One region of the Streptomyces fradiae ATCC 10745 genome, then DNA from elsewhere that is predicted to be linked to it. Evidence: riboswitches for the same ligand, from Rfam matches in the RefSeq annotation. Region 1 holds a riboswitch; the other holds the start of a gene.
What was found. Region 1 has a riboswitch for cobalamin ahead of CP974_RS20765 (ribonucleoside-diphosphate reductase subunit alpha). Riboswitches for the same ligand answer to the same signal wherever they lie in the genome.
Positions count from the first base shown of each region.

Region 2: linked by a shared signal. The riboswitch ahead of cobN (cobaltochelatase subunit CobN) and the one ahead of CP974_RS20765 (ribonucleoside-diphosphate reductase subunit alpha) in region 1 are both predicted to bind cobalamin.

Region 1 covers NZ_CP023696.1:4,613,996-4,619,338, forward strand. The annotation lists gene CP974_RS20755 (D-Ala-D-Ala carboxypeptidase family metallohydrolase) at 1-646, shown strand, start outside; gene CP974_RS20760 (ribonucleotide-diphosphate reductase subunit beta) at 767-1,723, opposite strand; gene CP974_RS20765 (ribonucleoside-diphosphate reductase subunit alpha) at 1,777-4,155, opposite strand; cobalamin riboswitch at 4,299-4,429, opposite strand; gene CP974_RS20770 (GNAT family N-acetyltransferase) at 4,466-4,981, opposite strand; gene CP974_RS20775 (hypothetical protein) at 5,151-5,343, shown strand, end outside.
Region 2 covers NZ_CP023696.1:3,480,194-3,485,536, reverse strand. The annotation lists gene cobN (cobaltochelatase subunit CobN) at 1-2,665, opposite strand, end outside; cobalamin riboswitch at 2,701-2,832, opposite strand; gene CP974_RS15400 (ferredoxin-like domain-containing protein) at 2,843-4,153, shown strand; gene CP974_RS15395 (precorrin-8X methylmutase) at 4,150-4,785, shown strand; gene CP974_RS15390 (precorrin-2 C(20)-methyltransferase) at 4,782-5,343, shown strand, end outside.

The sequences.
Region 1 (5,343 bases):
GGCCGACGACTGCTACACGTGGTCGCGCACCCTGTCGCAGGGCGCGACCGGCTCCGACGTCACCCAGCTCCAGATCCGCGTCGCCGGCTACCCGGGCTACGGCGGGGTGCTCGCCGTCGACGGCTCGTACGGCCCGGCGACCACCGCCGCCGTCAAGCGCTTCCAGGCCGCGTACGGGCTGACGGCCGACGGGGTCGCCGGTCCCGCCACGTTCAGCAAGATCTACGCGCTCCAGGACAGCGACTGCACCCCGGTCCACTTCAGCTACGCCGAGCTCAACCGCTGCAACTCCACCTGGTCCGGCGGCGCCGTCAGCGCCACCACCGCCAAGGCCAACGCGCTGCGCACCATGTGGAAGCTGGAGGCCCTGCGGCACGCCCTCGGCGACCAGCCGATCACCGTGACCAGCGGCTTCCGCTCGTACTCCTGCAACAGCGCGGTCGGCGGGTCGTCCAGCAGCCGCCATCTGTACGGTGACGCGGCCGACCTGGGCGCGGGCCCGCACTCGCTGTGCAAGCTGGCCCAGGCGGCCCGCAACCACGGCTTCAACGGCATCCTCGGTCCGGGCTACCCCGACCACAACGACCACACCCACCTCGACCACCGCTCCAGCCGCTTCTGGTCCGCCCCGACCTGCGGCATCTGACGCACCGGACCCCGCCGGACGGGCCCGCGGCACGGGCCGCGTCCGGGCGGGGAACGACGGCGGCCCGCACCGCCCCCGCGAGGGGAGGTGCGGGCCGCCGTACGCCCGGAGGCGGACCGGTCAGAAGTCCTCGTCCAGGTCGACCGAACCCTCGACGGCCACCTGGTACGCGGACGGGCGCCGCTCGAAGAAGTTCGTCAGCTCCTGCACGCCCTGGAGCTCCATGAACGCGAACGGGTTCTCCGAGCCGTACACCGGGGCGAAGCCCAGCCGCGTCAGGCGCTGGTCGGCGACGCACTCCAGGTAGGCGCGCATCGACTCGGTGTTCATGCCCGGCAGGCCGTCGCCGCACAGGTCGCGGGCGAACTGCAGCTCGGCCTCCACGGCCTCCGCCAGCATCGCCGTGACCTGCCGGCCCAGCTCGTCGTCGAACAGCTCCGGCTCCTCCTTGCGGACGGTGTCCACCACCTCGAAGGCGAAGCTCATGTGCATCGTCTCGTCGCGGAAGACCCAGTTGGTGCCGGTCGCCAGGCCGTGCAGCAGGCCGCGCGAGCGGAACCAGTAGACGTACGCGAACGCGCCGTAGAAGAACAGGCCCTCGATGCACGCGGCGAAGCAGATCAGGTTCAGCAGGAAGCGGCGCCGGTCCGCCTGCGTCTCCAGCCGGTCCATCTTCTCGACGGAGTCCATCCACCGGAAGCAGAAGGCGGCCTTCTCGCGGATGGACGGGATGTTCTCGACGGCGGCGAACGCGGCGGCGCGGTCGTCCGGGTCGGGCAGGTAGGTGTCGAGCAGCGTCAGGTAGAACTGGACGTGCACGGCCTCCTCGAAGAGCTGGCGCGAGAGGTAGAGCCGCGCCTCCGGGGAGTTGATGTGCTTGTACAGCGTCAGCACCAGGTTGTTCGCGACGATCGAGTCGCCCGTCGCGAAGAACGCCACCAGCCGGCCGATGAGGTGCTGCTCGCCGGGCGTCAGCTTCGCCAGGTCGGCGACGTCGGAGTGGAGGTCGACCTCCTCGACGGTCCAGGTGTTCTTGATGGCGTCGCGGTAGCGCTCGTAGAAGTCCGGGTAGCGCATCGGCCGCAGGGTCAGTTCGAAGCCCGGGTCGAGCAGGTTCTGGGGTCGGGTGGTCACTGGCAGGCCTCGCAGGACTCGGGGTTCTCAAGGGAGCAGGCGACGGCGTCCGGCTCGGACACCTGCTGGACGGGCACGGTGGTCGCGGACGCGGCGCGGGCGATCCGCGTCGCGGGGCGGGAGCGCAGGTAGTACGTGGTCTTCAGGCCCTGCTTCCAGGCGTACGCGTACATCGACGACAGCTTGCCGATGGTCGGGGTCTCCAGGAACAGGTTCAGCGACTGCGACTGGTCCAGGAACGGCGTGCGCGCGGCGGCCATGTCGATCAGGCCGCGCTGCGGGATCTCCCACGCCGTGCGGTACAGCTCGCGCACGTCGGCGGGGACCCAGGTGAAGCCCTGCACCGAGCCGTTGGACTCGCGCAGCGCCTCGCGGGTCTGCGCGTCCCACACGCCGAGCTCCTTGAGCTCGTTCACCAGGTAGGAGTTGACCTGGAGGAACTCACCCGACAGCGTCTCGCGCTTGAACAGGTTGGACACCTGCGGCTCGATGCACTCGTACACGCCCGCGATGGACGCGATCGTCGCGGTCGGGGCGATCGCCAGCAGCAGGGAGTTGCGCATGCCGGTCGTCGCGACGCGCTCGCGCAGCGCCGCCCAGCGCTCGGGCCAGGCCAGCTCCACGTCGTAGTGGTCGGGGTGCAGCACGCCGCGCGCGGTGCGGGTCTTGTCCCAGGCCGGGAGCGGGCCGCTGCGCTCGGCCAGGTCGGCGGACGCCTCGTACGCGGCGAGCATGATCCGCTCGGCGATCCGCGTGGACAGGGCGCGGGCCTCCGGCGAGTCGAAGGGCAGCCGCAGCTTGAAGAAGACGTCCTGGAGGCCCATCGCGCCCAGGCCCACCGGCCGCCAGCGGGAGTTGGACCGGGCGGCCTGCTCGGTCGGGTAGAAGTTGATGTCGACGACCCGGTCGAGGAAGGTGACGGCGGTGCGGACGGTCTCGTCCAGCCGCTCCCAGTCGATGGAGTCCCCGGCGACGAACGCGCCCAGGTTCACCGAGCCCAGGTTGCAGACCGCCGTCTCGCCGTCGCCCGTGACCTCCAGGATCTCGGTGCACAGGTTCGAGGAGTGGACCGTGTGGCCGGGCTCGGCCGTCTGGTTGGCGGTGCGGTTCGCGGCGTCCTTGAACGTCATCCAGCCGTTGCCGGTCTGCGCGAGCGTCCGCATCATCCGGCCGTACAGGTCGCGGGCCGGCATCGTCTTGCGGGCCAGGCCCTTCGCCTCGGCGGCCCGGTAGGCGGCGTCGAAGGCGTCGCCCCACAGGTCGACCAGCTCCGGCACGTCCGACGGGGAGAACAGCGACCACTCGGCGTCCGCCTGGACCCGGCGCATGAACTCGTCCGGGACCCAGTGGGCCAGGTTCAGGTTGTGGGTGCGCCGGGCGTCCTCGCCCGTGTTGTCGCGCAGCTCCAGGAACTCCTCGATGTCGGAGTGCCACGTCTCCAGGTAGACGGCGGCGGCGCCCTTGCGGCGGCCGCCCTGGTTCACGGCGGCGACCGAGGCGTCGAGCGTCTTCAGGAACGGCACGATGCCGTTGGAGTGCCCGTTGGTGCCGCGGATGAGCGAACCGCGCGAGCGGATGCGGGAGTACGACAGGCCGATGCCGCCCGCGTGCTTCGACAGCCGTGCCACCTGGTGGTAGCGGTCGTAGATGGAGTCCAGCTCGTCCTGCGGGGAGTCCAGGAGGTAGCAGGACGACATCTGCGGGTGGCGGGTGCCCGAGTTGAAGAGGGTGGGGGAGGACGGCAGGTAGTCGAGGCGGCTCATCAGCCCGTACAGCGCCTCCACCTCGGCGAGCGCCCGCTCCGAGTCGTCCTCGGCCAGGCCGCAGGCCACCCGCAGCAGGAAGTGCTGGGGGGTCTCGACGACCTTCCGGGTGATCGGGTGGCGCAGCAGGTAGCGGGAGTACAGGGTGCGCAGCCCGAAGTAGCCGAAGCGGTCGTCGGCCGCCGGGTCGGCCACCGCGTCCAGCCGGTCGGCGTGGCGGGCGACGAAGTCGGCGGTCCGGTCGGCGATGAGCCCCTCGCGGTGGCCGACGGCGACCGACGCCGAGAACGCCACGGCGCCCTGGCCGGCCGCCTCGTCGCGGATCGTGCGGGCCAGCAGGCGGGCGGCGAGCCGGGAGTACGCCGGGTCCTCGGCGATCAGGCCGGCCGCCGCCTCGGTCGCCAGCTCCCGCAGCTCGGCCTCGTCGGAACCGGCGTGCCGGCCGCGCAGGGCGGCGGCGGCGACCCGGCCGGGGTCGGCGTCGGGAAGGTCCGCGGTGAGGTCGGTCAGGGTCCGCAGCAGCGCGGTGCCGGGGGCGTCGCCTCCGGCGGCGTCGCCTCGGGTGGCGTCGGCTTCGGTGGCTGAGGCCGGATCCGCTGGCGCGATGGTCACGTGGGGGCTCTCCCTCGCTCGGCTCGGGGCCGCGCGGCGGGAGGCGGGAGCGGGCGCGCGTGAGCCCCGGGCACGGGGGCGTGCGTGACCGCGTCCGCCGGCCCACTCCGCGAGGCCCGGACGTCTGGGCACCCGGACCGGATGGTCCGCGTGCGCTGCCGGCAGGTCGTCGGACTTGCGGGGTACGCGTAGGGCACACCGGTACACCGTTGCGGGACAGTTCCGGACTCGCACCGGATTCCCCTGCCGCGGCAGCGAGGATGAGCATACATGTGGGGGGCGGTCGTTACGGCACCCCCCACATGTTGTGTCAGAGTGTCATCTCGTACGCGAGGAGTGGCAGGCCGGGCAAGGGCTCCCAGTCCCGGTGCGGGGCCCTGGCGAAGCCCGTCCGGTCGTACAGCCGCCGGGCCGCGACGGCCTGTGGGGTGACCGACAGGACGAGGCGCAGGCACCCCTCGCGGGCGCGCGCCCGGTCCGCGCACGCCCGTACGAGCGCCTCGCCCACGCCCCGCCCGCGCGCCGCGCCGGAGACGGCGAGGACCCGGAACTCGGCCTCGTCCGGGCCCGCGATGTCCGCCCACGGGGCGCCGCCGCGCGACACGAACGTGACCCCGCCGAGGAGGGTGCCGTCCACGTCCACCGCGACCAGCACCTCCGCCTCGGCGGCCCGGCGCGGCACGTCGCGCAGCACGTCCAGGTACGGGTCGTCGGCCCCGTGGGCGAGGAGCCCGCCGTCGAGGTAGGCGCAGGCGCTGATCTCGCCGAGCGCCTGGTGCTCGCCGGACCGTACGGGGCGGATGGCGAAGCCGGGATCAGGTGACATGACTGGGGAGTGCGGTGCGTTTGAGCCGTGCGGCACCATGAGAGTGGGGGTGGAGGGGGTATGTGCGACCGATGTGCCGGGGGCGAGGCGAGCGGTGTCCATGTCGGGCAGTCTGCCTCGGCTGCCCTCGTGACGCACCGTGTAATGCGTTTCGTATTACACTGGAGGAATGACGCCGAAGACGATCAGCTTCCGCACCGACTCGGAAACCCACCGCGAACTGGAGGTCCTCGCACAGCTCCGGGACGTCACCGCGTCCGACGCCATAAGGCTGGCCATCCACGAGGCGTACGTGAGAGAGCAGTACCGTCAGGCGGCGGCCGAGCTGGCGGAGTGGCGGAACGACCCTGCTTACCATCAGG
Region 2 (5,343 bases), 1.1 Mb from region 1:
GCTCCAGGCCGTTGACGCGGCGGGACGCGTCGTCCCAGACGGGGCGGACGCCCAGCAGCGCCAGCGCCTCGGCGACGTCGTCGCCGCTGGTGCGCATCGCACTCGTGCCCCACAGGGACAGGCCGACCGAGGTGGGCCAGTCGCCGTTGTCGGCGCGGTACCGCTCCAGCAGCGAGTCGGCGAGGGCCTGCCCGGTCTCCCACGCGAGGCGCGACGGAACGGCCTTCGGGTCGACGGAGTAGAAGTTCCGGCCGGTCGGCAGGACGTTGACCAGACCGCGCAGCGGCGAACCGGACGGGCCGGCCGGTACGAAGCCGCCGTTGAGGGCGTGCACGGCGTGGTCGAGTTCGGCGGTGGTGGCGCCGAGGCGGGGCACGACCTGGCGGGCGGCGAAGTCCAGTACGGCGGCGACCTGCTCGCCGTGGCCCTCCGCGACCGCCGGCACGGCGGCCGGGTCCCAGTCGGCGGCCTCCATGGCCTCCACCAGCGCGCGGGCCTTGGCCTCCGCCTCGTCGGCGGTGGTGCGGGTCGCGGCGGACTCGTCCAGGCCGAGCGCCTCCCGCAGGCCGGGGAGAGCCTGCGTGCCGCCCCAGATCTGCCGGGCGCGCAGGATCGACAGGACCAGGTTGACCCGCTCGGCACCGGACGGGGCGGTGCCGAGGACGTGCAGGCCGTCGCGGATCTGCGCGTCCTTCACCTCGCACAGCCAGCCGTCGACGTGCAGCAGGAAGTCGTCGAAGCCGTCGTCGTCGGGCCGGTCCTCCAGACCCAGGTCGTGGTCGAGGCGGGCGGCCTGGATGAGGGTCCAGATCTGGGCGCGGATCGCCGGGAGCTTCGCCGGGTCCATGGAGGAGATCTGCGCGTACTCGTCGAGCAGCTGCTCCAGCCGCGCGATGTCGCCGTACGAGTCGGCGCGGGCCATCGGCGGCACCAGGTGGTCGATCAGTGTGGCGTGGGCGCGCCGCTTGGCCTGCGTGCCCTCGCCGGGGTCGTTGACGAGGAAGGGGTAGACCAGCGGCAGGTCGCCGAGGGCGGCGTCGGGGCCGCAGGCGGCGGACAGGCCGGCGTTCTTGCCGGGCAGCCACTCCAGGTTGCCGTGCTTGCCGAGGTGGACCATGGCGTCCGCGCCGAAGCCGCCGTCGGAGGCGGGCGCGGCGATCCAGCGGTAGGCGGCCAGGTAGTGGTGCGAGGGCGGCAGGTCCGGGTCGTGGTAGATCGCGATCGGGTTCTCGCCGAAACCGCGCGGCGGCTGGATGAGGATGAGCAGGTTCCCGCGCCGCAGCGCGGCGAGGACGATGTCGCCCTCCGGGTTGCGGGAGCGGTCGAGGAACATCTCGCCGGGCGGCGGGCCCCAGTGCTGCTCGACGGCGGAGCGCAGCTCCTCCGGCAGGGTCGCGAACCAGCGCCGGTAGTCGGCGGCCGGGATGCGGACCGGGTTGCGGGCGAGCTGCTCCTCGGTGAGCCAGTCCTGGTCGTGGCCGCCGGCCTCGATGAGGGCGTAGATCAGCTCGTCGCCGTCGCCGGACGCGAGGCCCGGCACGTCCTCGTCGCCGAAGTCGTACCCCTCCTCGCGCAGCCGGCGCAGCAGGGCGACGGCGGAGGCGGGGGTGTCCAGGCCGACGGCGTTGCCGATGCGGGAGTGCTTCGTCGGGTACGCGGAGAGGACCAGCGCCAGGCGCTTCTCGGCGTTCGGGATGTGCCGCAGCCGCGCGTGGCGGACGGCGATGCCGGCGACGCGGGCCGCGCGCTCGGGGTCGGCGACGTACGCGGGCAGCCCGTCCTCGTCGATCTCCTTGAAGGAGAACGGGACGGTGATGATCCGCCCGTCGAACTCGGGTACGGCGATCTGGTTGGCCGCGTCGAGCGGGGACAGGCCCTCGTCGTTCTCCTCCCAGTCGGCGCGCGGGCTGGTGAGGCACAGCGCCTGCAGGACGGGGACGTCCAGGGAGGCGAGCGCGCCCGCGTCCCACGCCTCCTCGTCGCCGCCGGCCTGGGCCTCGGCGGGCTTGGTGCCGCCCGCGGCGAGGACGGTGGTGATGACGGCGTCGGCGCCGCGCAACTGGTCCAGCAGCTCCGGTTCGGGGGCGCGCAGGGAGGCCACGTACAGCGGGAGGGCGCGGCCGCCGGCGTCCTCGACGGCGTCGCACAGGGCGCCCACGAAGGCGGTGTTGCCGCTCATGTGGTGGGCGCGGTAGTAGAGCACGGCGACGGTCGGGCCGTCGGCGGTGCGGGGGGTGCGCTCCAGCGGGCCCCAGGTGGGCGCGGCGGCCGGCGGGTCGAAGCCGTGGCCGGTGAGGAGCACGGTGTCGGAGAGGAACCGGGCGAGCTGCTCCAGGTTGTCCGGGCCGCCGTGGGCGAGGTAGGCGTGCGCCTCGGTGGCGACCCCGATGGGGACGGTGGACGCCTCCATGAGCTGGGCGTCGGGCGCCTGTTCACCGGTGAGGAAGACGACCGGGCGGTCCTGGGCGCGGAGCAGGTCGATGCCCTCCTCCCAGGACCGGAGGCCCCCGAGGAGGCGGACGACGACGAGGTCGACTCCGTCGAGGAGGCCGGGCAGCCCGTCTATGGGGAGGCGTGCGGGGTTGGCGAACCGGTACTCGACCGGGCCGCCCGCCGCGCGGGCGCTCAGCAGGTCGGTGTCGGAGTGCGACAGCAGCAGAATCACGCGTGCCGGGCCTTCCTCGGGGTGTCCTCGCCCCGGGTGGTCGTGGGTGGCGGGAGTTCCTGACTCGCGGGGCCGCTCGGGTCCTGCTCACAGTGGCGGGACCGCGCCGGATTCACACCGGGCTTCCTCCCTAGGGTCCTGGGACCCTGTGCCGTCTGCATAGTAGAGGCTGCGCGTATGCTCGCCGCCATGCCGCCCAGCCCATCAAAGCCCCGGAACGGGGGCGAATCCCACATACGGGATCCCCTTCGGAACCGTGTCCGCGACCGTGCGGACGCGTGCCCCGGCGCACTGCGGCTGCACCGCGCGGACGACGGGGGCCTGGCCCGGCTGCGGCTGCCCACCGGTGTGCTGACGGCCCCCCAGGTCGCCGCGCTCGCCGATGCCGCGGACCGGCTGGGCGACGGCCGGATCGGTGTCACCTCGCGCGGCAACCTCGATCTGCGCGGCCTTCCCGACGACTGCGGCCTCGCCCTCGCCGAGCTGCTGGGCGCGGCCGGGCTGCTGCCGTCGGCCGCGCACGAGCGGGTGCGGAACATGGTCGTCTCCCCCCTGTCCGGGCTGGACGGCCGGGGCTTCGGGGACGCCGGTGCGTGGGCGCGCTCGCTGGACGCGCTGCTGTGCGCGCGGGCGTGGACGACGGGCCTCTCGGGGCGGTTCCTGTTCGCCGTGGACGACGGGCGCGGGGACGTGGCCGGCCTGGGCGGGGATGTGACGTTGGTCGCAGAGCCGGACGGCCGCGCTCTGGTAAGGATCGGGGGCCTCGCGTGGCGGGTCGCCCCGGACGACGCGCCGACCGCGGCGCTGGCCGCGGCGGAGGGGTTCCTGGCGGTGGCCCGGGAAGCGGGCACGGGGGCCTGGCGGGTGGCCGAACTGCCCGACGGCGCACCGCTGGAGGAAGCTGTGACGGAGCGTCTGGCCACGGCCGGGGTCGCCGCTGCACGGGCCGCGGCACACGCGGCGGACGGTGCGGAGGCGCTGCCGGGCGCGGCGGGCGTTCCGCCGGTCGCGGCGCCGCCCGAGCCGGGATTGGTCGGCGACCGCGCCGTGTCGGTGGTCGCGCCGCTGGGGCGGGTCACCAGCGGGCAGTTCCGCGCCCTGGCGGCGGGGTCCGGCGACGAGGTGCGGGTGACACCGTGGCGGGGCTTCGTCGTGGCGGGCCTGGCCGGCCGGGCCGAGGCGGAGGAGCGGCTCGCGGCGCTCGCCGACGCCGGGTACCTCACCCGGCCCGGTTCGCCCTGGCTGGCGGTGAGCGCCTGCACGGGCCGGCCGGGCTGCGGCAAGGCCCTGGCCGACGTACGGACGGACGCGCGGCCGCTTCAGGACGCGGCGCTGCGCGGACTTCCGGCGCACTGGTCCGGGTGCGAGCGCCGGTGCGGCCACCCGCAGGGCGACTGGGTGGACGTACGGGCCACCGGCGACGGCACCTACGACATCACCGTACGGGCCGCGCGACGAGACAACGACGACGCACAGGCACAGAGATGAGCGGGAGCACAGTGTTCGACTACGAGAAGGACGGCGCGGAGATCTACCGCCAGTCCTTTGCCACGATCCGCGCCGAAGCGGATCTCGCGGGTCTGCCCGCCGACGTCAGCCAGGTCGCCGTGCGGATGATCCACGCCTGCGGCATGGTCGATCTCGTCCGCGACCTCGCCTACACGCCGGAGGTCGTCTCCCGGGCCCGCGCCGCGCTCCGCTCCGGAGCGCCCATCCTGTGCGACGCGCAGATGGTCGCCAGCGGCGTCACCCGCAAGCGGCTCCCCGCCGACAACGAGGTCGTCTGCACCCTCTCGGACCCGTCCGTGCCCGGCCTCGCCGCAGAACTGGGGACGACCCGCAGCGCCGCCGCGCTGGAGCTGTGGCGCGACCGCCTGGAAGGCTCGGTCGTGGCCATCGGCAACGCGCCCACCGCCCTCTTCCGGCTGCTGGAGATGGTCCGCGACGGCGCCCCCCGCCCCGCGGCGGTACTCGGCATACCGGTCGGCTTCATCGGCGCGGCCGAGTCCAAGGACGCCCTGGCCGCCTCCGATCTCGACCACATCGTCGTACGTGGCCGGCGCGGCGGCAGCGCCATGGCCGCCGCGGCGATCAACGCGATCGCGAGTGAGGTGGAATGAACGCCCGTGTTTCACGTGAAACAGTGACCGGCGCCCCGGCGGAAGCGGCTGCGCCCCCCGGCGGCACCGGCAAGCTGTACGGGGTCGGCCTCGGCCCCGGTGATCCGTCGCTGATGACGCTGCGCGCGGTGGAGGCCATCGCCAAGGCGGACGTGATCGCCTACCACTGCGCCCGGCACGGCCGGTCCATCGCCCGCTCCATCGCGGCGAAGCATCTTCGCGACGACCACATCGAGGAGCGGCTGATGTACCCGCTCACGGTGGAGACGACCGACCACCCCGGCGGCTACCGGGGCGCGCTGAACGACTTCTACGAGGAGGCGTCGGCCCGGCTGGCGGCGCACCTGGACGCGGGCCGGACGGTGGCCGTGCTCGCCGAGGGAGACCCGCTCTTCTACGGCTCGTACCAGCACATGCACAAGCGCCTCGCCCACCGCTACGAGACGGAGGTCGTCCCCGGCGTCACCTCGGTGAGCGCCGCCGCGGCGGCCATCGGCAAGCCGCTGGTGGAGGCCGAGGAAGTGCTGACGATCATTCCGGGCACCTTGCCGGAGGACG